Linked DNA regions of Pontibacter liquoris. The main gene of each other region encodes a partner of the protein of the gene in region 2 in a complex. Links are inferred from orthologs where the notes say so. Each region holds a gene or a part of one and is shown on either strand. Other genes may lie near its edges. The genes, in order: mnmE and mnmG.

Region 1 (11,539 bases), on a different replicon or contig from region 2:
TGGCAAATCGAAACAAATTGAAACAGAATAATGGCCCTGGAAGAAGCGCAGCAACCCTCGCCCGACAATTTTCTGAATTCCGAACAGGAAGCGCTCCTGGACCTATACCTTCAAAACCTGGACCGGTATTTAGAGGAACTGAGAGCATCGGAAAAGATACAGGTGGAAATTGAAACGCAGCATCTTAAAAAGATCCTTACCAAATGAGAGACTTTCTGCAGGGCCTCTTCGGGCAAAAAGGGCCTGCAGGCAACAGGACGGTTGCAGGAACGCCTGTCCCCATCAACGTAAAAGAAGCAGCCTATATCCGGGATTCCAAACAAAGGCTTTCGGCCTTGCAGGCGCTGCAGGGCAGGTATAAAGGCACGCCTTACGCGCAAAAAATAAAGGACGTGCACGACAAAACAGAGCGCATCCATACTTACCTGGCCGAGCGGAGCCGGGCGTATGAGCTGGAGCTTTTTCACCTGCAGCATACGGACCATTTCCTGAATACCTTTACCGTGATCCTGGATGTGCACCGGCAGCAGGTGAGGTCCACGCGCTCGGCCACCGCCAGGGCTGATGCCGTTATCCGAAGGATGGTGTCTGGCCCGTTCCGGAAAGAGCGGAAAGAAGTGAAAGAAGCCCGCAGGCAGAACCTGGAAACCAGCGAGCGGGTGCTGGCCGACATTGCCGGGTCGATCACCAATGTGCCCCGCCTGACCGTGCCGGAGATCTCGATCAACACCTATACTAAGCTTATTTATCTACGGGAGGATGCCCCCGACAGCCTTATCCCGCACAAGATTGGGTTTACTTCCTCCCCAGAAGAAAAAGAAATGTTTGTCTCCTATGTGGCGGACCGGCTTGGCCTGGAGGATATCACTTATATCGGCAATGCCTTGGTAGCCATTCCCATACACCAACCTGCACAGCCCCCGGAGATGGTGCCTGTCATTCACTGGAACGGCTCGCCTTATGTGCTGATGCTGGACGATCACCGCCTGTTCCCGGTCAGTACTTTCCGGAAGCAACAGTAAGGGACAAATAGTATTTAAGGTATACCTATAAGTATGCTGGCGTTAACCTCTGAGCATGGGTAGCAGCCAACTGGCACTTCTAGACATCTACTGGCGCAAGCGTCCGCTTGTGCCTGCATTGCTTCTGTACTTCGGACTCTTATTGTTAAAAGAGCCTGGCACAAGAACGGACTAGGCACAAGCGGATGCTTGCGCCATAGAATGTCTGCAATTTAGTTCTTAAATGTTAGGGCTGCCATCAGGCTGCGCCCGGCCTGTTTTTACGGGATGCATTGTATACTTTGGTGAACCTTGATCGCTCTAACTGCTCGAGTTGCATGAGCAGGTTCATGGTGTGGTAGGCTACTGCTTTCGAGGTATCGTAAGGCTGCACTTCCGGCATTTCCTGTTCGTGTGGCGCAATGCGGTTATGTAATACCTTCAGGTAAATAATATAGCTATCGATGTGATTGCTTATCAATTTATAATAATCAGGGTTCTCACTGGCTTGGTCTAAAAAAGCGATCTTCTGGTTTTCCGCATCTTTTATTTCCTTGAAAACCGCCTGGCTGGCTTCCCGCTTTGAAAGCCCCTGTTCCTGTAACCGGTCAAAAAACTTATCTATATCAAACTGCACGTTTCCTCCTCTTCAATCCGTTAAAAAGTTTTATGGATTTTGTATACGGAAGTAATTTATACTTAGTTTAGTAAGTATAAACCGTGTTTTGTTTTAGGCGCGTTTGCCTTAGCTAAGCGAATGCCGCAAATAACGGGTTTAGCTACGTTCGGTCTTCAACAGAAAGGCTGCTTTTTATACCAGATTTTTCAGGTAAAAACCAGCTTAAAGGGTACATAACGAAAAAGTATGTGCCGGCAGGTATAGGTGCTATCGGGTTAATGCTGTAACCAGGCTAACGCGTCGGCTTTCACCGAAAAATTTTGCAACTGAAAGGGGAGCAGCTGTATTTCGGCCAGATGTTGCATTGTTGCTTTTGCCCGCATTTCAATGGTCTCGTTCAGCGACTGGAGACGGGCGATCTTCTCGACGCGGGTTCTGGAAAAGCCCTGGGCCAGGTAAATGGTTACTTCCCTGCTTTCTTCCATACCCACCGACATAACCGTATGGGATGCATCGAGCAGCACCTTCTTTACATCATAATTCTTGACAGTATCGATCAGGATATCAATGTTGTGCTTGATCTCAGGAAGCAGAAAGCCGTGCAGATCCGGATACCCGACAGCCAGAATGTCGGTAGCAGGCGTATAATCGAGCTTGATGATACTATTCTCAAAGAGAATCATGGGGCTTTACAGTTAAAAGTACGTGCTAATATACAGTATTTGCCCTGTTTCTAACGATAAACCTGTGCCTGCAGCCCATGGCTTGTGTAAGTGTTAAAGTAAAAGGGAATTCTATAAACATACTTATCCTTACGGCACCCTGCTGCTGATTCGGCAGCATATTTTGCGATTGTATGTGAAGAGGAAATCAGGCAAGTTGAAGCCGGAAAGAAGAAAAGCAACGGCGGGGATGCTGCATAACAGGTGGTACCTGCCATTATCCCATCAGGCATTATGCTACGGCAAGTTGCGGGTAGCTCAGCTGGTATTCGGCCGTGCTGGCCCTTAATTCTGCATAAAGTACCCGGGCTCTGACATGTAAGCAGAAACTGCTGAAGTTATTTTGGAAGCTGAGGTAATGGGTGCCCTCTATGATGCCGCGTATGCTCTTTTGCTGCAGGGCCTGGGCAAGAATTTTGTTCCTGACGGGTACTACATGGCAAACAAGGCCTCCTGTTACAAACTGACACTCTAAGTAGGTATTGTTTTCTTTTAAAAGCAGCAGGTTGCTGTTACTGAGCCTGGCGGCCAACTCTTCGAGTTCTATCATATATTTGTTTGAGCTGGCCGTATAGCCAGCTCCTGTTTTTATTTTTCTGCCCTCACGGCAGGTTGGTATGCAGCTTCATGTGTGAAAGAAAGGGAAGGGCCATGCAAAGCACCCATTCCAGCACGTCCGCTTCCCAGCCTTCAATCAATCAGTATAATAATCCCTTCAATTCCACACTATACGTTGCGTTTGCTCCCTATACGGGGTTGGCCTGTTACCAGCTTCTGAAGAAATGGGATATACCGTTTAATTACATGTAAATACTGGTATATAGCGCGCAGCTACGCATTTATACGCACTGGAATTTGCACAGGAGTGCGTCGAAATAAGAAGGGAGGGAACAGAAACATGGAAGTAGCTGCGTAAAGCTGGCATGCAAAGGATACTTATACTTACCAGGCGAAAGGCAACTAAAGTCGTTTGTTTAGGATGGTAGTTTCAAGCAGCATGCACTTAAAGTATAGCTCCTGCCTGAAGGGTTCTACTACCATGACATTATATACGATGCACCCGTTCAGCGTGCTTCCAGGTACCTACCTTTAATAAGAGAATAGCTGAATCATGAAAAAAGCCCATCATGCAGGGCGGCATGACGGGCTTTTACAAAAAGGAAGTGCAGCTTCTATAAGCTATTTCCCATAAGGATATGAGAAGACAAATCGTACTTATTTGCTTGTTTTGGTTTGGGTAATGCGGGGCAAGACACCACTGAAGGTTACCCCAATGGCGTTGGCAGCGTAGGAAGTATGCGCATTATCCTGGTACTTCATGATGGTATACGACAAGCCTATGCCGCTGTAAGCAACTTCAAAAACAGGACCGGCCGCGGCTTTAAAGGTGAGGTTTTCGCCAATGCCATCTGCGTTGAATTTGATCGCCTGGTGGGTCACAATGCCGGCTCCCAGCCTGATCTTGTCCGTGGCCATGCAGTTAGCTGTAAAATGAAGCGGTATCCGGGTGAGTCTGATGTGCACGTTATCAGCCTGCGTGGTTACGTATTTGTAGCCAACGGTAGCGCGTAATAGTAGGTTTTCTACTTTCCGGAACCGGAATTCAGCTCCTACGGCTGCAGAAACACCCTGTCCTGCTTTTACCGATTGGTCATCCCCATTCGTGAAGTATACTTTCGCCACTTCGTCGCCACCAAACTCAAAAGAACCGCTTAACAACAACCGAACAGGTTTGTAAGGGGCAACGCTTTCCTGGGTTGTCGAATCATTTGTTAAAATAGCCGCTTGCTGAGCATCAGCCTCGTAAAAGCAACCAAGTCCGAACAAGCATAGAAGTAAAAGTTTTCTCATAAAAGAAGTTGAAGGTTGAAAGTAATATAGTTTGAATAGTAGTCTCCTATTTTATTGTCCGGAACAGCTTGAATAACCTGCGTTTGCTTGATTTTAGCTGATGAACAAAGTGAGCCGCAATTATATGCAATAAAGTAGATATTTGCATAACCCGAAAGCGGAGAAATAAAAAAGCCGGCAAACAATTATGCGCCGGCTTTTTTAGTGTTTGTTAGAAGTATGGCTGGTTACTTTCCAATGCAGAACTTCGTGAAAATATTATCGAGCAGATCATCCGTCGTGATCTCGCCTGTAATCTCACCCAAACTATACAGTGCACGACGAATATCAGCGGCTACCAGGTCGTTGCTGATGCCGAGAGCCAGGCCATTGAGTACATCATCCAGCGCCGCATAGGTCTTATTCAGGCTATCGACGTGGCGCAGGTTGGTCACGATGGTCTGCTGCTGGGTGTTGAGTTTACCCAGTGTTACTTTGTCTACCAGGGCCTGCTTCAGCTCGTCCAGGTTTGCTCCCTGGGCAGCAGAGATCGGCAGCACGCCGGTTATACTTTGTTGTAGCGCAGCCAGTTTCTCCGGCGAGGCCTGGTCCATTTTATTGGCCACAGCAAGTATAGGGCGCTTGTCTGGGTTCAGCCGGTCCAGCTCTGCCTGCACCTCTTCGGCTGTTTCTTCGGTTATATCGAAGAGGTAGATGATGAGCGACGACTGGCTGAGCTTTTGCATGGTGCGCTCCACACCAATGGCTTCCACTTTATCTGTGGTTTCGCGCAGCCCGGCCGTATCAATAAAACGGAATGTGATGCCGCCAATGTTAATCTCGTCCTCAATAAAATCGCGGGTAGTACCCGGCACATCCGACACGATGGCTTTTTCTTCGTTCAGTAGTTGGTTGAGCAGGGTGGATTTTCCGGCATTCGGCTTGCCCACGATCACGGTCGGCACGCCGTTCTTGATGACGTTGCCTAGTTCAAATGATTTTAAAAGTTCGCGGATGATGCTTTGAATGTTGTTGATGAGCGCCCGCAGCTGTTCGCGGTCGGCAAACTCTACGTCTTCTTCGCCAAAGTCCAGTTCAAGCTCAATCATGGAGGCAAAATGCACCAACTCGCCCCGCAGGCGCTTGATCTCTTGCGAAAAACCGCCGCGCATCTGCTTCATGGCTACCTCATGCGAGAGAGCAGAATCGGAAGCGATCAGGTCGGCTACCGCCTCGGCCTGCGCCAGGTCGAACTGCCCGTTCAGGAAAGCGCGTTTGGTGAACTCTCCGGCATTGGCCAGGCGCCCTCCTTTGCTGAGCAACAGCTTTACAATCTGCTGCACAATGAAATCGGAGCCGTGGCAGGAGATCTCCACTACGTTTTCTTTGGTATAGGAGTGGGGCGCCACAAACAGCGACACCAGCACTTCGTCCAGCACCTTTTCCCCATCGCGGATAGTACCGAAATGGATGGTATGGCTGGGCTGCCCGGCCAGGTCTTTGCCTTTAAAAACGGCATTGGTAATGCTGATGGCCTTAGGTCCGGACAAGCGGATGACAGCAATAGCACCCGTACCCGCCGCAGTGGCAACGGCTACAATGGTATCGGTGGTGGTGAGGGTATGTATCAAACTAATCGTTTCTTATTCTTAAGGCAGATGCAAAGTTACGATAAGTTCAGGAGGATTAGAAGGTAATGGCTTTCGGATACCTTGGCAGGACACTTCTCGGTGAAGCTTTCGTGAGTAGTGACGTTTTGCATGGACCAGTATTGTTGTTTATACGTTGAGCCTGGCTGGTTTTTACGTTGTATATGTCTTTTTCTCGTCGGTCCTGAGTTCACTATACTTTGGCTTTATACGTTTTCTACCGCCTGTTTGAGTGCAGTGTTAAGGTGGTGGTTACCTGTGATAGCCAGTATGCGATTGGCATGTGTATAGTGCGGAATAAAGTTGGTTAAATGCTGGGATGTAGTGCTAAACTATACTTCAATTTTTAAGCGCTTTGCTGGGGTTTCGCCTCGCCTGCGGTGCCTTCCTTTTCTGCTTGATGTTGTCATTCTGAAAGGATCTTTGTGAAAGGGAGTGACGCTTTTTGCAACTACATAGAATCTATTGCGCCTATACTTCACTAGTAGGCTAGTCCGGATTTCCTAATCTACGGTAACCACAATAACGGGGATTAAGAAATCCCCAGCGGGTGACTTTCGGACTGAGAAGTCCGAAAGGGCGTAAATAGAAGTGCCTTTTTACTGCGCAGCCTTAAATGCTGCCAGACAAGATGCTGCCTAACTATAGGGAGCAGAGGTAAGCAATCTCATCACTACTTCTTCTCATACTCTTGCCACGTCATGGTTTTATGGTGATTGCCGCCAAAATAACGGAGAATCTTCATGAAAGCAGGTGCATCCAGGTAGCCGGGGACCGGCGAGAGCATTTTCATTTCCTCGTCCAGGTAAACTGTGGACGGGTAGCTCATTTGCCCGTTCAGTAGGGCTATTGCCAGTTCATGCGAGCGGTATTCAGGATTATACTTAAAAGTATGGCCATCCAGGGTGATCGGGTCCTTGCCTTCTGCATCCAATTTAATGGCATAGTAATGGGCGTTCACATAGGCAGCCAGCTCCGGGTCGGCAAATGTGGTCTTATCCATCTTCTTACACCAGCCACACCAGTCGGTATACACGTCGATCATCATTTTGCGAGGCTCCTTTTTTTGCCGCGCTGCCGCTTCTTCGATCGTAAGCCAGTGGATGGGCTCCGCTTTTATACTTGGTTGAGCCAGCTCCGTGCCCGGCAAGTTTGCCGCGGCAGTTTCATTTACTTTGTAGACGGAAGCCAGCAGGGTAAGGGCAGCGGCTGTTCCGATCAGGGGCGTTTTAAGCATATCTTGTGGCGCTTTCAGAAGTATAATCTTCCGGTTTTCAACTGTAAGGTAAACATCAACCGGCACAATTAAAATTCCGCTCCCATACTAGCGTATAAATCCAGCGAGACGCTTGTTTATTCCAATCTTCTATGATTGTTCTGGAAGGATTTTGAAAGGAAGTATAGACTCCGGCAAACCTGTGCAGGAAGCAAGCAATTCCTTATACTTATTTCTACGAGGGCTGTCAGATGATGAGTACAGGTATGTTAACGGCATGGCGCACCGCTTCGATCGTGGTTCCCAGGATCAGGTCTTTCATCATTTTATGGCCGTGCGAGCCCATTACCAGCAGTTCGGCCTCGTAGCGCTTGACTATTTTGGGGATAACCTTTTTAGGATTGCCAAAGCCCAACTGGTATGTGACGTGGTAACCTTTGCTGCGGAGATCCTGCACATAGCGCTCCAGGTTGAGCCGGTCCGAGTCTGTTTCATAATCGTCGATTTCAGGACCCATAACCAGGGCGCCGGCCGTTTCCACAATGTGTATGAGCAGGTAATCGGCGGCAGGCGTGCCGATGGCCAGGGCATTGTTGATGACCTGCTTGTCGGCTTTTGTAAAATCGAGTGTGATGGCTATTTTGGAGTAAACGGGCCTGGCAAGTGGCTGCTGGTAGCTTACCGGCTGAAAATGCGGGGCTGGTGTATGATGTTCCCGCACTTTCCGGACGAAAGGCTGGAACGTAATATAGAGCAGCAACAGGGCACAGGCCATCACCACAGGAACCACCGCAAACCCGATGAGCAAAGCGTGCTGTGAAGTATGTAGCCAGCCGGTGAGCTCTTCGTAGACAAGGTTTGCGTTTAATACCACGATAATGGAAGCGGAAAGCCAGGCGCCGGTTTTTGCCCACTTGCCGGCGGCAAATTCCCCCATCTGCTGTTTATGGCTTACAAAATGGATGAGCGGAATAACAGCAAAGCCCAGTTGCAAACTAAGTATAACCTGGCTTAGCACTAGCAGCTCGCCGGTGGCATCTTCGCCAAAATAGATGATCACAAACAGGGCAGGCACCACTGCCAGCAAACGGGTGATCATACGCCGGAGCCAGGGCTGGATGCGCAGGTTCAAATAACCTTCCATCACGATCTGACCCGCTAGCGTGCCGGTAAGCGTGGAGCTCTGGCCGGCCGCGATAAGGGCCACGGCAAACAGCACCGGCGCCCACTCGCTGCCCAGCAATGGCGCCAGGAACTTGTGGGCATCTTTGATCTCGGAAACGGTGTACATGCCGTTTTTGTAGAAAGCGGCCGCCGCCAGTATCAGGATGGCTGCGTTCACAAACAGGGCCAGGTTCAGAGCAACAGCCGAGTCGATGTTGTTGAAACGGATCGCTTTGCGGATGCCGTCGCTGCTGCGCTCGATCTTGCGCGTTTGCACCAGCGAGGAATGCAGGTATAGGTTATGCGGCATTACAGTAGCGCCGATTATACCGATGGCAATGTAGAGGGCGTCGCTGTTCGGGATGGAAGGAATAAAGCCCTGCACCAGTTCGCCTACATCGGGCTTGGCAAAAAACATTTCCAGCACAAAGGCGCCGCCTATAATGGTAACTAGCACCAGTATAAACGCTTCCATTTTGCGCATGCCCTTGTTGATGAGGAAAAGCAGCAGGAAAGTGTCCAGCACTGTCAGGCTGACGCCCCAGATCAACGGCAAGCCAAACAGCAGCTGCAAACCAATGGCCATGCCCAGCACTTCGGCCAGGTCGCAGGCGGCAATCGCAATTTCAGCCAGAATGTAGAGCGGGATATTGATGTAGCTGGGGTAAGCCTCGCGGGAAGCCTGCGCCAGGTCTTTGCCGCGCACCACACCCAGGCGGGCACTCAGGCTTTGCAGCAGAATGGCCATCAGGTTTGACATGAGCAACACCCACAACAGCTTATACCCAAACTGGCTGCCCCCGGCAATGTCGGTCGCCCAGTTGCCTGGGTCCATATACCCCACGCTTACCAGGTAGGCCGGCCCCAGAAAAGAAAACAGCTTTTTCCAGAAGCCTGTCTGGCTCGTTGTATCAATAGAAGAGTGAACCTCGCCTAAAGACTTACCTGATAAAGGCTCCTGCGTTAACTTGGTTTCCATGGGTTGTATAAAGTATACTTGCTTGCCTGATTTCCTGTGCTGCCTCAGGCCGACAGGTAGATGTTTTTTGTGATCTCGTAGGAGAGGTGCAGGGTTTTACTGCCTTCCAGCCGGATCTCCAGGGAGTTGTCATAGGGTATGCGATCCGCTACTTCGATCCGGCTCCCCAGCGAAATACCCATCCTGTCGAGGTGTTGCAGAAAAAGGGGCTGCGAATCGTTTACGCCCACTACCACCCCGGCTTCCGCTACTTCCATGTCGGCTAGCAGCTTCTGCTTTTTCGGCTTCATCTTCCCATCTTCCGATGGAATCGGATCGCCGTGCGGGTCATACTTGGGATGCCCCAGAAACGCATCCATGCGCTGGATGAGCAGTTCGGAGCGCACGTGCTCCAGTTCTTCGGCCACCTCGTGCACCTCGTCCCAGCTAAAGTGGAGCTTCTCTACCAAAAACACTTCCCAAAGCCGGTGCTTGCGGATGATCTGCAGCGCCACTGCCTCGCCCGCTTCCGTGAGCGTGACACCCCGGTATTTGATGTAGTGCACCAGGTTCTTGGCGCTCAGCCGGCGCAGCATATCGGTTACCGAAGCTGCTTTGGTCGCCAGCGCATCAGCCAGCGCGTTGGTACTCACGCCCTGTTCGCCACCGCCCGACAGCTTGTAGATGGCTTTGATATAGTTTTCCTCGGTGAAGCTATGCACGCTTTTTTAAATTTTGAATAACTGAATTTTGAATCATTGAATGGGATGACAGTAAATATAAACTCCGCCCCTTCACTCCATCATTGATACAAGGTTCAGTTATTCAGTGATTCAAAACTCAGTTAATTAAAACTACCACCGGATGAGGGCTGAGGCCCAGGTAAACCCGCTGCCAAAAGCGGCCAGGCACACCAGGTCACCTTCCTTGATGCGTCCTTCCAACACTGCTTCGCTCAGGGCGATGGGAATGGAGGCTGCCGTGGTGTTGCCATACTTGTGAATGTTGCTGAACACTTTTTCCATCGGCAGCTGCATTTTCTGCTGTATATAGGACGTGATGCGCAGGTTAGCCTGGTGCGGGATCAGCATATCAATGTCGGAGGGCTGATAGTTGTTTTTCTGCAGGGCTTCTGTGATCACCTCCGGGAAGCGCGTAACCGCGTGCTTAAACACGGTGTTGCCGTTCATATAGGGGTAAATGGTGCCTTCGTCGATCATCTCGTGGGTGAGGCGGTTTTTCTTATTGCTGCCCGGGTCGATGGTCGCCAGTTCTTCAGCAAATTCGCCGTCGGCGTGCAGGTGGGTGGAAAGTATGCCCTGTTCGTTGCTATCGGAAGGGGTGAGCACTGCCGCGCCGGCACCGTCGCCAAAGATTACCGAAACGCCGCGGCCCCGTGTCGAGAAGTCCAGGCCGCTGGAGTGGATCTCAGAACCTACCACCAGCACATTGTTATACATGCCGGTTTTGATGAACTGGTCGGCTACCGATAGGGCATACACAAAGCCCGAGCATTGGTTGCGCACATCTAGCGCTGGGATTTCCTTGATGCCCAGTTCGCGCTGCAACAGCACTCCGGATCCCGGAAATACATAGTCCGGGCTTAAGGTCGCAAATACGATCATGTCCAGGTCTGCTGGTTCCAGTCCGGCCATTTTCAGCGCCCTGCGGGCAGCCTCTGCGCCCATGTTAGAGGTCGTATCAACACCCTCTACAAAGTAGCGGCGCTCCACAATCCCGGTTCTCTCCCTGATCCACTCATCAGACGTATCCATGATCTTCTCCAGGTCTTTGTTGGTCACAACCCTTTCCGGAACATAGTGGCCAACACCGGCAATTTTTGAATTTCGCATAGTATAAGAGATTTGCGTACAAATATACGGTTATAAAATAAATTTAGATTCGTCTAAAAATAAATTTAGGAAGTTTTAATCTTTTCATGCTCCAGCAACGGGGTAATGGCTACCAACAGCTTCTGTTCTTCCTCTTTCCAAAACGCCTCGGCCGGCACTCCCGTTGTATAAAATTGCTGCTGCCGGAGCTGCTGCAACAGCGCCGCCACATCGCAGGTCCTGAAGTCAATACTTACGCCAGCCGCATGCCGGGCCACAATTGGTTGCCAGAGCGGATTTGCCTGTACCACAACCGGCAGCGCATGCGCTACATATTCATAGAGTTTGGTGGGGATGCAGCGAAACGTGCTGGCATTCGGCTGATAGGGGAGCAGGCCCAGGTCGCTTTGCTGGATCTGCTGCACAATAGAGGGGTGGGGCACCAGTTTATCGCCCCCCACCAGGCGAATGTAGGGCCGGCCTTCGGCAAGTTTTTTTACCTGGTGCCAGGTTTCGGCGCGCGCGCTATACCCTATTATAGTAAGGGT
Region 2 (11,532 bases):
CAATAGCCGGCTTGGCACCGGTGGCAATGCTTTTGAGCTTGCTCAGAGTTCTGCGTTGCGCTCTGAAAACCACCTTAGCACCCAACTGCTGCGCTAACAAATTTACCGACCGCACCCAGCGCATAAACCCCCGTTCCAGTTCCGCATTGGTGGGCACGATCACGATCAGCCGGCTGGTGGTATTCAGCGGTTGAATGATGCGGCAAACCAGGAACATCTGCTCTGTATTTTCCAGCAGGTTGTCCAGCACGGTTCCAAAGATCCGGGCCTGGGTCGTAATTTTCGCATTCCACCCCAAAACCACTTCCGTGATCATAAGCTCTTTTATGGCACGCAAAATGCCGCTTGCAATGTTGATATCTATTTTGGAAACCAGCTGCACATCGTTATCCGTTGCCGATGCCTGTTTAATAGCTTCCTGCAGCATTTTGTTCTTTTTATAAATTTCCTCCTCGGCATGCTCGTTGTCGATCACCACAGCCAGCGGATAGATCGGCTCGTGTTGTGCCGGGTTCTTGAGCATGATGGCCAGGTCGATCAAACTTTCCATAGATTTTGGATTGCCGACCGGCACCAGGATCCGGTCTGGCTTATCACTTACATCGGGCTTTTTACGGCGCTCTATAATGGCCAGCAGTTTGGCTGTTTTCTCTGTCGTAAACGAACTTACCAAACTAGAGGCTAGGATCAGGGCTACCGCGCCGTTCAGCGCGCTTTCGCCGAGCAGGCCTACCTCATACCCTGCCAGCACTACCGCCAACGTGGCGGCCGCATGCGCGCTGCTCAAGCCAAAGATCAGGTGGCGCTGCAGTTTGCTATACCCAAATATGCGTTGTGTAATGTATGCTGCGGCATACTTACAGAGTGGCGCCAGAATAACAATGGTAGCCGCAATGATCAGGGCATTTGTATCGGTGAAGAGCTTTATGAGGTTCACCATCATGCCCACGTTTAGCAGGAAGAAAGGAATAAAAATATTATTCCCTACAAATTCTATCCTGTTCATCAGCGGCGAAGTATGCGGTATAAGCGGATTGAGGGCCAGCCCCGCCAGGAACGCTCCAATAATAGCATCCATCCCGGCCAGCTCAGCTATAAAACCTGACGCGAAGACAATGGCCAGCACAAAGATGAACTGCGCCCCTTTCTCGCTCTCCAGCTGCTTGAACATCCACTTGGCCAGCTTCGGAAATACGCCTATCACAATCACAACAAACATGCTCATCTGGATCAGCATCTTCAGCCAGAAACCGACACTCATTTCTCCTTCTGTCGAACCGGTGATAATGGCCAGCGTTAACAGCACGGCTGTATCCGTTATCAGCGTACCGCCAATGGTGATCGTAACTGCTTCGTTCCGGCTTAATCCCAGCCTGCTTACAATAGGATAGGCCAATAAGGTATGCGGGGCAAACATGCTGGCCAGTAGTATGGCTGGTTTTATGTTGTACCCGATCAAGTTATTAAACACCAGTGTTCCCACTACAATTGGGATCAGAAAGGTGAGAGCGCCGAATACAATGCTTCGAACTTTATACCTCTTGAAATCGATGATATCAATTTCGAGCCCTGCCTGGAACATGATATAGAGCAACCCCACCGTACCGAATAAAACGATACTGGCATCTCTTTCCAAGATATGCAGACCATGGGGTCCTATAATCACGCCGGCAAGTATCAGCACCACGATACTTGGCACCCGCAGCCTTCGCATTAGTATCGGAGCACCAAGTATAATCAGCAATACCAGCGTAAAGATCTGCACCGGCTCTTCGAGTGGTATATGTAGTTCCATCAGTAATTTCATAGTTTCATTTCAACGGCTTCCGACTAAAGTTAAGGCTTTTTTTTCTTATGCCTTTGTGTAACTGTCCTGCTTTCCTTACTCAAATTTTCGCTTTTCTATGAGCTTTCCACACATCTCCATCTCTAATAATTTTATTTAATTAAATTTTTAAAAGAATCTTTCTCTCATTATTGAGTGTGTTCATAAGTGCATAACTCTACCCATATTTGTGTAAGCGTAACAACTTGTTTACATACTCCAGGTTTTTCACCCGCTCTCCACATTCTCAAAATTTTTAGAAATATCTTTCTCAAGGGTTTAAAGCTGTTTTCCACTTTTTGCCCTTTTATGTGTATTTCTTTTTACACTATTCACACAGACGTGGACAACCCTAAAATTTGAGAGAAGTTGTGCACCTGTTTCCACTTTTCGGGTGTTCCACAGCCGTTTTGGGTAGCTCCGGACAAGGGGTGTGTAAATTGTTCTACGGTTTACCCACGTTTATCCACCGTTATACCCACAGCTTTGTGGATTTCTTTTATTTGTTTCTGATGTGCTTTAAACGCGCTCTTAAATACACGAATTAGTGCCTCTGATTTTATCTTACGGGTGAGAAGCAAAAAGCTTTTCACTTTCACAAACCGTGAAAACGAAACAGAATTTTACACGCGCCGGAATTTACCGGCCTGTATAAAGGAGCGAGCGGAAGGTGACATGTGTAACGTGTAGCTGCCAACGTGAAGCGGGAACGGGATTCAAGGAAAGGGAGTAGGCAGTACACAGGCTGAGACAGGCGTGCCGGAACAGCTTCGGCCTTTGAAAGCTTTCCGTTTGCCGATGTATAAACCTGGTAAGCAGAAGAGAATTGTAAAGGAAGAGAGCTGCGCTGTTGGGGATAGGATGTCCTGGTTTAGCAGGCACAAAAAAAGGGAGACCGACTAGGCCTCCCTTTTTTTGTGTTTTCTTCTAAATTAAAATTCGAGCTTGATCGCTTCCAGTTCCCAGTTCGCACGAATATCGATGGGATTCGGATAGAGATATACTTTCTCAAAGGCTTTTTCCAGCTTCGGATCCGGTTTATCCCAGCGGCCATTGTTGTTTTCATCTACCAGCACCCGTATATAATATTGCCCCGGCTCGAGGTTGGTGAAAATAAACGTTTTCATATTCCGGATCTCTTTTACCGGATTATACTTTGTATCGAGCAGCTGGATAATATAGGAAGGAGACTTGGTTTGGATAATTCCTTTCACGCTGCCCAACCCATTATTATCTGCTATCGGCAATGGAATAGCAGGGAATACTAACGGATTGCCCTGTAACGGGACGATGGCGGTGCTATCCAACACCAGGCTGAATTGTTTATTGCGGCCTTGCAGCGCTGGGAGCTGAAAGCGCAATTCGGTACCTGATGGATCCAGGGTAAGCTGCCCTGGATATTTCAGGGCCTGCAGTACTACCGAATCTGCCATAATGCGAACTGGCTCGTTCCCGGTAATCTTGACAGGCGTCTCGAGTTCGATGGTAACCGTTTGCCCGGATCTGTAAGCGGGCTTTGCATTGTTTGTAACCTGTAGTTGCGCGCCTTTCAGCAGCTGGGCACGCTTCCCTTCAAAAGCAATTTGAACAGTATCTACCGCTATATTGCCCGAGGAATCCACTGCAGAGAAGATTGCTTTTCCACCATTGAAAGTAGGCGTTTTGAACAGCTGGAATGCTTTGCCTCCGGTACCCTTTCTGAAGTATAATGTGTCGTTTGGCTGCTGCTGGCTCCTTGCGCTGAACCGCAGGATGCCTTCGTTATAAGTGCCTACAAACCGGTCACTATATCGGTCACGTTGGGTGAGAATAGGCTTCTTGGTATCGATTTTTACGGTCTGCAAAAGTACCGGTGCTGTGGTAGACGTAATATGAATAGGTGTGGAGAAATAGGCCACTTTCTCCGCCTCGTTATCGTAAATGGCATTTTTGTTTTTATCTATCAACGCGTAGATCCGGTAATCTCCCTCTTTGATATTCTCGAACGTATACTTGCCCGCGGCATCTGTCTGCGTCTGATAATAGGGTAGATCTTCTCTGATATTCAGCGTATCGTTTGCCGGGTAAAGTGCTACCACGGCATCTTTCTCCGGTAGCTGCGTCATCAGATCTACTACCGTACCAGCTACCTTGCTTGAGTCGATAAAGGTGCCGGTGCTGAAAGCCAGTTTTAAGTTCAGGGGTTTGTTACTTTCGGTAATATCCATCAGCCCTTCGCGGAAGTTGAAAGTATAGGTGGTATTCTTCAGCAGCGGTTTTTCAAACTCCAGCGTAATCGTTTCCTTATCCGTTTTCACCTTATAGGTGTTGTTGGTATTAGGCGTGATGAGCAGTTCGCGGGTAAGATTCTTAGCTTGGATCTCTTCGTCAAATGTCAGGCTAACAGTTTTGCCTTTCACGTTTAACTGCTGGTTTTTCGGAGTGCTGCTCTTCAGCGTTGGCGGCGTGGTATCTTTGGGGCCACCCTCCGGGCTACTGATGCTCGCGCACGAGCTCATACCCGTTATAAGTGCTGCTGCTACAAGTATGGCGTGTATCTTCATGTGTGTAGGTTCTTTAAAAACAAAGAGGCAAACTTACGCTTGCCTTCTCTGTTTTCAACTTATCAATAGTTTATTTCTTTTTAGCCACAAAGATGAGGCTGGAATAATCGTTCCCGTTCTTTTCGGCATGGCTGTTCGATTTGTATCCGTTCAGCACGCTTGCCAGCATTTTTGTTTTGCCATCCTTATGCTTTTCGCTTAGCATACTAACATAGTAGGCATCAAACTTCATGGGCAGCACTTCTTCCAGCACCATCCGATGCTTCTTCAAAAAGCGCTTCATGGTAGGCTGCGTGAAATGATACAAGTGGCGGGGCACGTCATAAGCAGCCCAATTCTCTCTGTACTCTTTGGCGTCGTGCGAGTCGGCGTTGGGCACGGCAATAATCAGGGTGCCATTATCCTGCAGGCTCGCGATCAGGGCATCTACCGTTTCGTTGAGCGTGTGCACATGCTCCAGCACATGCCAGAGCGTGATCACATCAAACTTTTCGCCTGAAAGATCTTCCAGTGATGCGGCAATGTTTTCGCCGGTTTCGGCTGTGGCTACCTGCCTGGCGCGCTCATTGGGCTCGATGCCTCTTACCTCCCAGCCATCTTTTTTACAAGCTGCCAGAAACACGCCCGTCCCGCAGCCATAGTCCAGCACGCTGCCTTTGCCCGCCGCATGCCTGTTGATAAGCTCTACTTTCTGCTTGGTTGTAATGGAGCGCACCACATGGTAGGCCCTGTTGATAATGCCGCTTTTGGTATTGCTGTGCGAGATGTAATCCTCCGATTCATAGTATGCTCCGATGCTCGCTGCATCCGGTCGCGGGTTGGTAAACTTAAAGCTGCAGTTCTCACATTCCACTAGCACAAAGCTCTCTTTTGATACAGAGTTGTCCGTTACTACTAAAAAGTTTTTGAACTCGTTTTTGCCGCAAACCGGGCAGTGTTCTAATCTTTCGTAGCTCATTTATTTTCCGAGGTATACCATTAACACCGAAATATCGGCCGGTGTCACGCCACTTATTCTGGAGGCCTGCCCTATCGTTTCAGGATTTATCTTCAATAATTTTTCTTTGGCTTCTGCCGATAGCGCCGGAATGTTTCTATAGTCGATCTTCTCTTTGATCGTATAGTTTTCCAGTTCGCTCATCTTGTTGGCCATCACATATTCTTTCTCGATGTAGCTTTCATACTTCACCGAAATACCGGCCTGCTCTACGCTGTCCTTTGCAAACTTGCTAAGGTAATCGCCTATAGCCGGTATAGCCGCTGCCAGGTGTTCTATCTCGATGTTCGGTCGCTTGATGAGCTGGCCGGCACGCTGCTTTTCTACGATCGGGGCAGAGCCCATCTCTTCCAGCATGCTGTTGATATCTCCGGGCTCAACAGGCTTGTTATTTAAATAGGCGATGATTTCAGCTGTTTCCGTGATCTTCTTATCCACAGCTTTCATACGCTGTTCATCGGCCAAACCAAGTTCGTAGCCAAGCTTTGTCAGGCGGATATCGGCATTGTCCTGGCGCAGCAGAATGCGGTGCTCTGCCCGGGAAGTAAACATGCGGTATGGCTCGTTAGTGCCTTTGTTTACCAGGTCATCAATCAGCACGCCAATGTACGCTTCGGATCGTTTAAGCATAAACGGTGCTTTGTCGTTTATCTTGTTATGTGCGTTAATGCCCGCCATCAATCCCTGGCAGGCAGCTTCCTCGTAACCGGTGGTGCCGTTTATCTGGCCGGCAAAGTATAAGTTCTCTACCAGCTTTGTTTCCAAGGTCAGGTTCAGTTGGGTAGGCGGAAAGAAATCATACTCGATGGCGTAGCCTGGGCGGAACATTTTGGCATTCTCGAAGCCCACTATTTTGCGGAGGGCTTTGAGCTGCACGTCTTCCGGCAATGAGCTGGAAAAACCATTCACGTATACTTCCACCGTGCTCCATCCTTCCGGCTCCACAAAAATCTGGTGGCGGTCGCGGTCAGCAAAGCGGTTGATCTTATCTTCTATACTTGGGCAGTAACGCGGGCCCAGGCCCTGGATGCGTCCCTGGAACATCGGCGATTTTTCAAAGCCGGTCTTCAGGATCTCGTGTACCTCCGAGTTGGTATAAGTGATATAGCAGCTGCGCTGTTTTTGCAACGGCTCAGTATCAGTGTAAGAAAATTTGGTGGGGTTCTCGTCGCCGAACTGCTCTTCCATCCGGCTATAGTCCAGGCTGCGGCCGTCTACGCGCGGCGGGGTTCCGGTCTTCATGCGGCCGGCTTCAAAGCCAAATTCCACCAGTTGTTCGGTTAGCCCTTTAGCTGATTTTTCAGCGGCTCTTCCGCCTCCCAGTTGCTTTTCGCCGATGTGGATAATACCATTCAAAAAGGTGCCATTGGTTAAAACAACGGCCTTTCCACGGATAGTTATCCCCAGGCTAGTGCGCACTCCGACAGCCTTCCCTCCTTCTACGGCAATGCCCGTTACCATCTCCTGCCAGAAGTCAACGTTCTCTGTTTGCTCCAGGCTCAGGCGCCAGGCTTCGGCAAACCGCATGCGGTCGCTTTGCGCGCGCGGGCTCCACATAGCCGGACCTTTGGACTTGTTGAGCATGCGGAACTGGATCATGGTCTGGTCGGTAATGATACCGCTCATCCCGCCGAGGGCATCTACCTCCCGAACGATCTGTCCTTTTGCTACGCCCCCCATGGCGGGGTTGCATGACATCTGGGCAATGGTGTTCATGTTCATGGTAGCAAGGAGCACCTTCGATCCCATTTTAGCGGCAGCGGCGGCAGCTTCACAGCCGGCATGTCCGGCGCCTACAACTATAATATCGTATTCTGGAAACATGTAATCTGATTTAAGAGATGTTTCACGTGAAACATCTGCAAGAGGTTGGGAATTCCTTTTGAGACTAAAACTTTCGCAAAGATAAGGAAGAATCCTCTTCTTTGCGCATCAGTGTCTCTTCCTCGTCAGACTTATCTTTGAAACCGAGCAGGTGGAGGATGCCGTGGATGACGACGCGGTGTAGCTCGTCGGTAAAGGAAGTGCCCAACTCCGCGGAGTTGTCGCGTACGCGGTCTATGCTTATAAAAACATCACCTTCAATAGTGCCTTCTTCGTCAGCATTATTGAAGGTGATGATGTCGGTGAGCGTGTCGTGATCGAGGTACTCGACGTTGATCTCGTGCAGGTACTCGTCGGAGCAGAAAATGTAAGTAAGCGGGCCTAGCTCCTGGCCGTGTTTCTCAATTACTGTGGCGATCCAATCAGATACTTGCTCCGGGTTATCCAGCGTAAAATCGACGTCCTCGCTGATAAACTCAATTGGATGATCCATTCTGTAAATTAGCAATGTTAAAGATGAGCTGAACCTTTTTTCCGTTATCGGCAAAGTTAACCTCATCGCAAAGGTTGCGCATCAGGAAAATGCCACGTCCGCCGGGGCTCTCCAGGTTTTCAGGAGCGGTGGGATCTGGCAGCTGCTCGTAATTAAAGCCAGGGCCTTCGTCTTCAATTTCAAAAAGCAACTTGTTGTCCTCGATCTGAAGCGTCAGGTATACGTTCTTGTCTTTGTCGAACTTGTTTCCGTGGCGGATAGCATTATTTACAGATTCCGTGACAGCAACCATGATGTTGCCATAAATGTCGTCTTCAAACTCGAATTCTTCCTTAGAATTGTCGATAAAGCTCTCTATTACGCGGATATTCTCGATAAGGGAAGGAATCTGAATTTTAACCTGATTCATATCAATCGTTAAGTGTAAAATTAGGTGCTTACTTATTGCTGATGTTCTGAAAATACTCGTTAACCTTCTGCTTGTAATACGGCGACAAGGCAGGCGGTATGGTTTTAAGCAGTTCTGTCTGCTTTTCTTTTGCTTTTAAATACTTCTCAAACGAGGGCGGAACTTTGCGGGCAATCTCTTTGGCCGAAGTAGCCTCGCGTTTATTGTCCAATTCCCGTTCCTTCACAGCCTTCTCCGCTTCCAGTAATCGGGTCAGGATTTCACGCTGCCGCAGGATGGTCTGTTCGGTCAAACGTTTATTAACGAGATCAGTCTCGCTTTGTTCCATCATCTTACTGATATTTCCCAACTGGCCGCTTTTGCCGTTTTCGCCTGGTTTTTGCCCCTGCTTCTCCAACTCCTGCATGGCATTTCGTAAAGCCTCCTGCTCCGCAGCCAATTTAGCTAATTCTTCAGAAAGTGCCTTACCCGATTGCCCACCTTTTTTCAAATCTTCGATTTTTTTGTTCAATTGTTGCTGCAATTCTCCTAAACCACCGGGTTTGGGCTTGGCGCCCTTCTGTTTGCCGGCCATACTTCCCTGCATTTGCTGCATGGCCTGCTGCATTTGCTTCAGCGCATCGTTGAGCATCAGCGCCAGGTTGTTCATACTTGTCATAGCCAGTTGCTGCTGCACATTGGCCTTGGGCACATTGCGGTCGCTGAGCTGCTTGAGGCTGTTGTCCATACTTTGGTTCATAGCCGCTACCTCGCGCGTTACGAAAGACTGGATCTGGAATACTTTTTTGGATAGGGCAAAGAGGCTGTCTTCAATTACCCGCGCATTGTCTTTCAGGGCCAGCTGCTTTTGCGATAGCGTGATGAAGCGCGGGTCGCTCTGGCTTACACTTCGGAACTGCTTCATCACATCTTCCTGGTCAAAGGAGAGCGTAATGAGGTTCTCCAGGATATCGCGCAGGTTGTCCAGGTTCTGCTCCATGCCGGCCATGCCCATGCTACTTTTCATCTCCTGCATTTTCTGGGCCATCTGCTGCATCTTCTCCCCTGCCTTCTGCTGCGACTCGCTGGCTTTTTTGTTTTGGTTCTTCTCTAGCTGCTCCTGACTCTGCTCCATCTGCTGCTCGATGCTTTGCTGCTCCTGCTGCTGTTGCTGCTCGTCTAGGCTGTTGGGGTTCTCCAACTGTTGGTTCAAATCTTTGAGCTCGTCGAGCTGTTTTTTCACGTCCTCAAAATCCTGTTGCAGTTCTTTCTGCTCCTGCTGCAACTGCTGGTTTTGTTGCTGTTTCTGCTCGGTTTTGTCGGCCAGCTGCTTTTCGTCTTTGGCCATTTCGGTGAGCTTCTCCGACACGTTGCCCAGTTTTTGCTCGAACTGCAGTTGCTTAAATAGCTCCAGGACACGCTCTATCTCACGCTCCAGGTTCTTTTCTCGGTTATCGAGCTTGCTGAGCAGTTTCTGCATCTCGGTGTCGTTGGGCTGCTGCTGCTGGAGTAATTTCTCCAATTCTTCGTAAAGCTTTTTGGTTTCAGGGTCCAGCAGATCGTTCATCATTTTCTGAAGTTGCTGCGCTTTTTCAGCCAGCTGCTTGTTAGGCTCGCTGAGCATGTTCTGCTTTTTGCTGAGCTGGTCAAACATATCCTTCATCGAAGACAGATCCTGCTCCAATTGCTTTTTCTTGGCCATCAAATCTTCCAGCTGCTTTTTGTCCTGCCAGTTCAGGTCGCGCTTGGTCTTCATCTTGTCTTCTGATTTGGCCAGTTCTTTCTGCAGCTCGTTGGCCTGGTTCAGCGTCTGGCTCAGTTGGCTGGATACCGACTGGGCATTGCTGTCAAGCTCTTTCTGCAGCTCGCGCTTGTCAGGTACTTTTAGTTCGAAGGTGCGCGTGCGCGCCGCTTTAGGGCCGTGTAGGCCATCGTTGTCCCATACCTGCACAAAGTACTCCAGCTTGTCGCCGGGCTGCATGTTCAGGGCGGCGGTGTTCCACTGATAATAATAGGTCTGGCTGAGTTGCTGCAGGTTTAGTGGAAGCGGCCGGCTTTTGTAAGTAGCCTGCGGGGTTTTGTCGTTGCTGATGCGGTAGTGCAGCGCCAGGCGGGTCAGCCCGTAATCGTCCGACACATCGCCGCCCAGTACCAGGTAAGTATAAAGTGCCGTATCCTGGAACTGCTCCATACTGATCTGCGGGTGCCGGTCCGGGATGGTGGTGATCTGGTAGCTGATCGGCTCCTTGTTGGTGCTGTAGGCGTTGCGGAGCCTGATGCTATAGTTGCGGCTCTGGTTAAACTGCTTGGAAGCGGTAAAGGTGTTTGCGTCCTTTACGGCTGTCAGCACCTGGGCCGGCGCCTCAAAGGCTAGTTTTACACTATCGGTTTCGGTGGCTGCAAAATGCCAGGTAAGGGTGCTGCCTTCGGGCACTACCGCGTTGCCGGTATTCTGGATCTCCTCAGGCTTTCGGTTTAAGTATGGCGGGTAGGCCACCTGCATCCGGAACTGCCGCAGGTTAGGGCGCGAAAGCAGTTGCAGCTGGTAGTGGTCAGAGAAAAAGCCGGAGCCCTCCAGCTGAAATTCCACAGGCTTCTGCAACTGCTTAAAAGTATAAGTATAAGTGCCCTTGCTGGCAGCAGTGAGCTGCTGGCGCCGGCCGTTATAGTTGAGGTATACTTCGTTTGGTACAGCATTGCCAGTGACAGCAACTTTCAGCTCAAAGTCTTCGCCGCGGAAGGCCTGCAGCGGCTTGCTCTGCACCACAAACTGAAAAGGCGCCTGCGGGGTATAATGGGTTTTATAGTGGATGATGCGCTCGGTGCCCTGCAGCAAAATGGTGGGATAAATAAGCGCAATGAGCACGGCAATAACTACCGGCAGCGCTACATACTTGAGCAGGGGTGTGTTTTCACGGTACGTCACGGCATCCGTAAACCGGAAGGTGACCAGCTGGTTGGTGCGCTGGGCGATACTGGCGGCGATCAGCTCGTTAGTGCGGTCCAGGTTCTTTAGCTGAATTGCATTGAGCAGCTTATCGCGGATATCGGGGTAATGGGAACCTATCCGCTGCGCGGCCTGCTCGTCTGTCAATACTTTTTTCAGGTTAGCCAGGGCCGAGAGAGGCAGCACGATCCAGCGGACCAACACGTACACCACCACTGCAACAAAAGAGAAGAGCAGAAACGCCCGCACATACTCCGGAAAGTAGAACATGTACTCCAGCAAACTATACATGATGTAAACAGAAAGCAGGAGCCCGACTGCAAAGATGCTCCCCCGCAAGAGCATGTTGCGGTAAAACTTTTGCTTGAACTCCTGCAACTGATGCAGCAACTGATCGAGTGCATCGGGATGTTTCATGTCTTTGCTCCTTCCTGTTTAGCGCATGGTGCCTGTCCGGGACTTTTACGTGTAAAATAAGCGCAGCTTTGCCGGGTTATACTTCAAGTGTTCAGCCT

Evidence for each region.
Region 1: the proteins of mnmG (region 2) and mnmE are in contact, whole or in part, in a solved structure (PDB 9HIP), measured with the Escherichia coli proteins. The link is inferred for Pontibacter liquoris from one-to-one orthologs.

What each region holds. Positions count from the first base shown.
Region 1 is NZ_JALEBG010000001.1:2,450,909-2,462,447, reverse strand. What follows is about bases 3,616-6,603. They hold mnmE (tRNA uridine-5-carboxymethylaminomethyl(34) synthesis GTPase MnmE), read right to left. Parts: upstream 5,810-6,603; coding sequence 4,421-5,809; downstream 3,616-4,420. Other genes in these bases: LWL52_RS10160 (thioredoxin family protein), read right to left, coding at 6,495-6,603; LWL52_RS10170 (hypothetical protein), read right to left, coding at 3,616-4,193. Also shown: LWL52_RS10200 (toxic anion resistance protein), read left to right, coding at 1-31; LWL52_RS10195 (hypothetical protein), read left to right, coding at 31-207; LWL52_RS10190 (hypothetical protein), read left to right, coding at 204-1,022; LWL52_RS10185 (hypothetical protein), read right to left, coding at 1,261-1,638; LWL52_RS10180 (hypothetical protein), read right to left, coding at 1,896-2,303; LWL52_RS10175 (hypothetical protein), read right to left, coding at 2,575-2,892; more of LWL52_RS10170, read right to left, coding at 3,558-3,615; more of LWL52_RS10160, read right to left, coding at 6,604-7,058; LWL52_RS10155 (Nramp family divalent metal transporter), read right to left, coding at 7,285-9,180; LWL52_RS10150 (metal-dependent transcriptional regulator), read right to left, coding at 9,225-9,881; LWL52_RS10145 (3-oxoacyl-ACP synthase III family protein), read right to left, coding at 10,014-11,012; LWL52_RS10140 (glycosyltransferase family protein), read right to left, coding at 11,078-11,539. UniProt on the Escherichia coli protein: Exhibits a very high intrinsic GTPase hydrolysis rate. Involved in the addition of a carboxymethylaminomethyl (cmnm) group at the wobble position (U34) of certain tRNAs, forming tRNA-cmnm(5)s(2)U34.
Region 2 is NZ_JALEBG010000002.1:599,395-610,926, forward strand. Bases 4,759-7,739 are described here. They hold mnmG (tRNA uridine-5-carboxymethylaminomethyl(34) synthesis enzyme MnmG), read right to left. Parts: upstream 7,190-7,739; coding sequence 5,327-7,189; downstream 4,759-5,326. Other genes in these bases: LWL52_RS15925 (class I SAM-dependent methyltransferase), read right to left, coding at 4,759-5,326; ybeY (rRNA maturation RNase YbeY), read right to left, coding at 7,254-7,682; LWL52_RS15940 (ATP-binding protein), read right to left, coding at 7,666-7,739. In the rest of the region: LWL52_RS15915 (cation:proton antiporter), read right to left, coding at 1-1,795; LWL52_RS15920 (Ig-like domain-containing domain), read right to left, coding at 2,758-4,368; more of LWL52_RS15925, read right to left, coding at 4,439-4,758; more of LWL52_RS15940, read right to left, coding at 7,740-8,091; LWL52_RS15945 (DUF4175 family protein), read right to left, coding at 8,120-11,434. UniProt on the Escherichia coli protein: NAD-binding protein involved in the addition of a carboxymethylaminomethyl (cmnm) group at the wobble position (U34) of certain tRNAs, forming tRNA-cmnm(5)s(2)U34.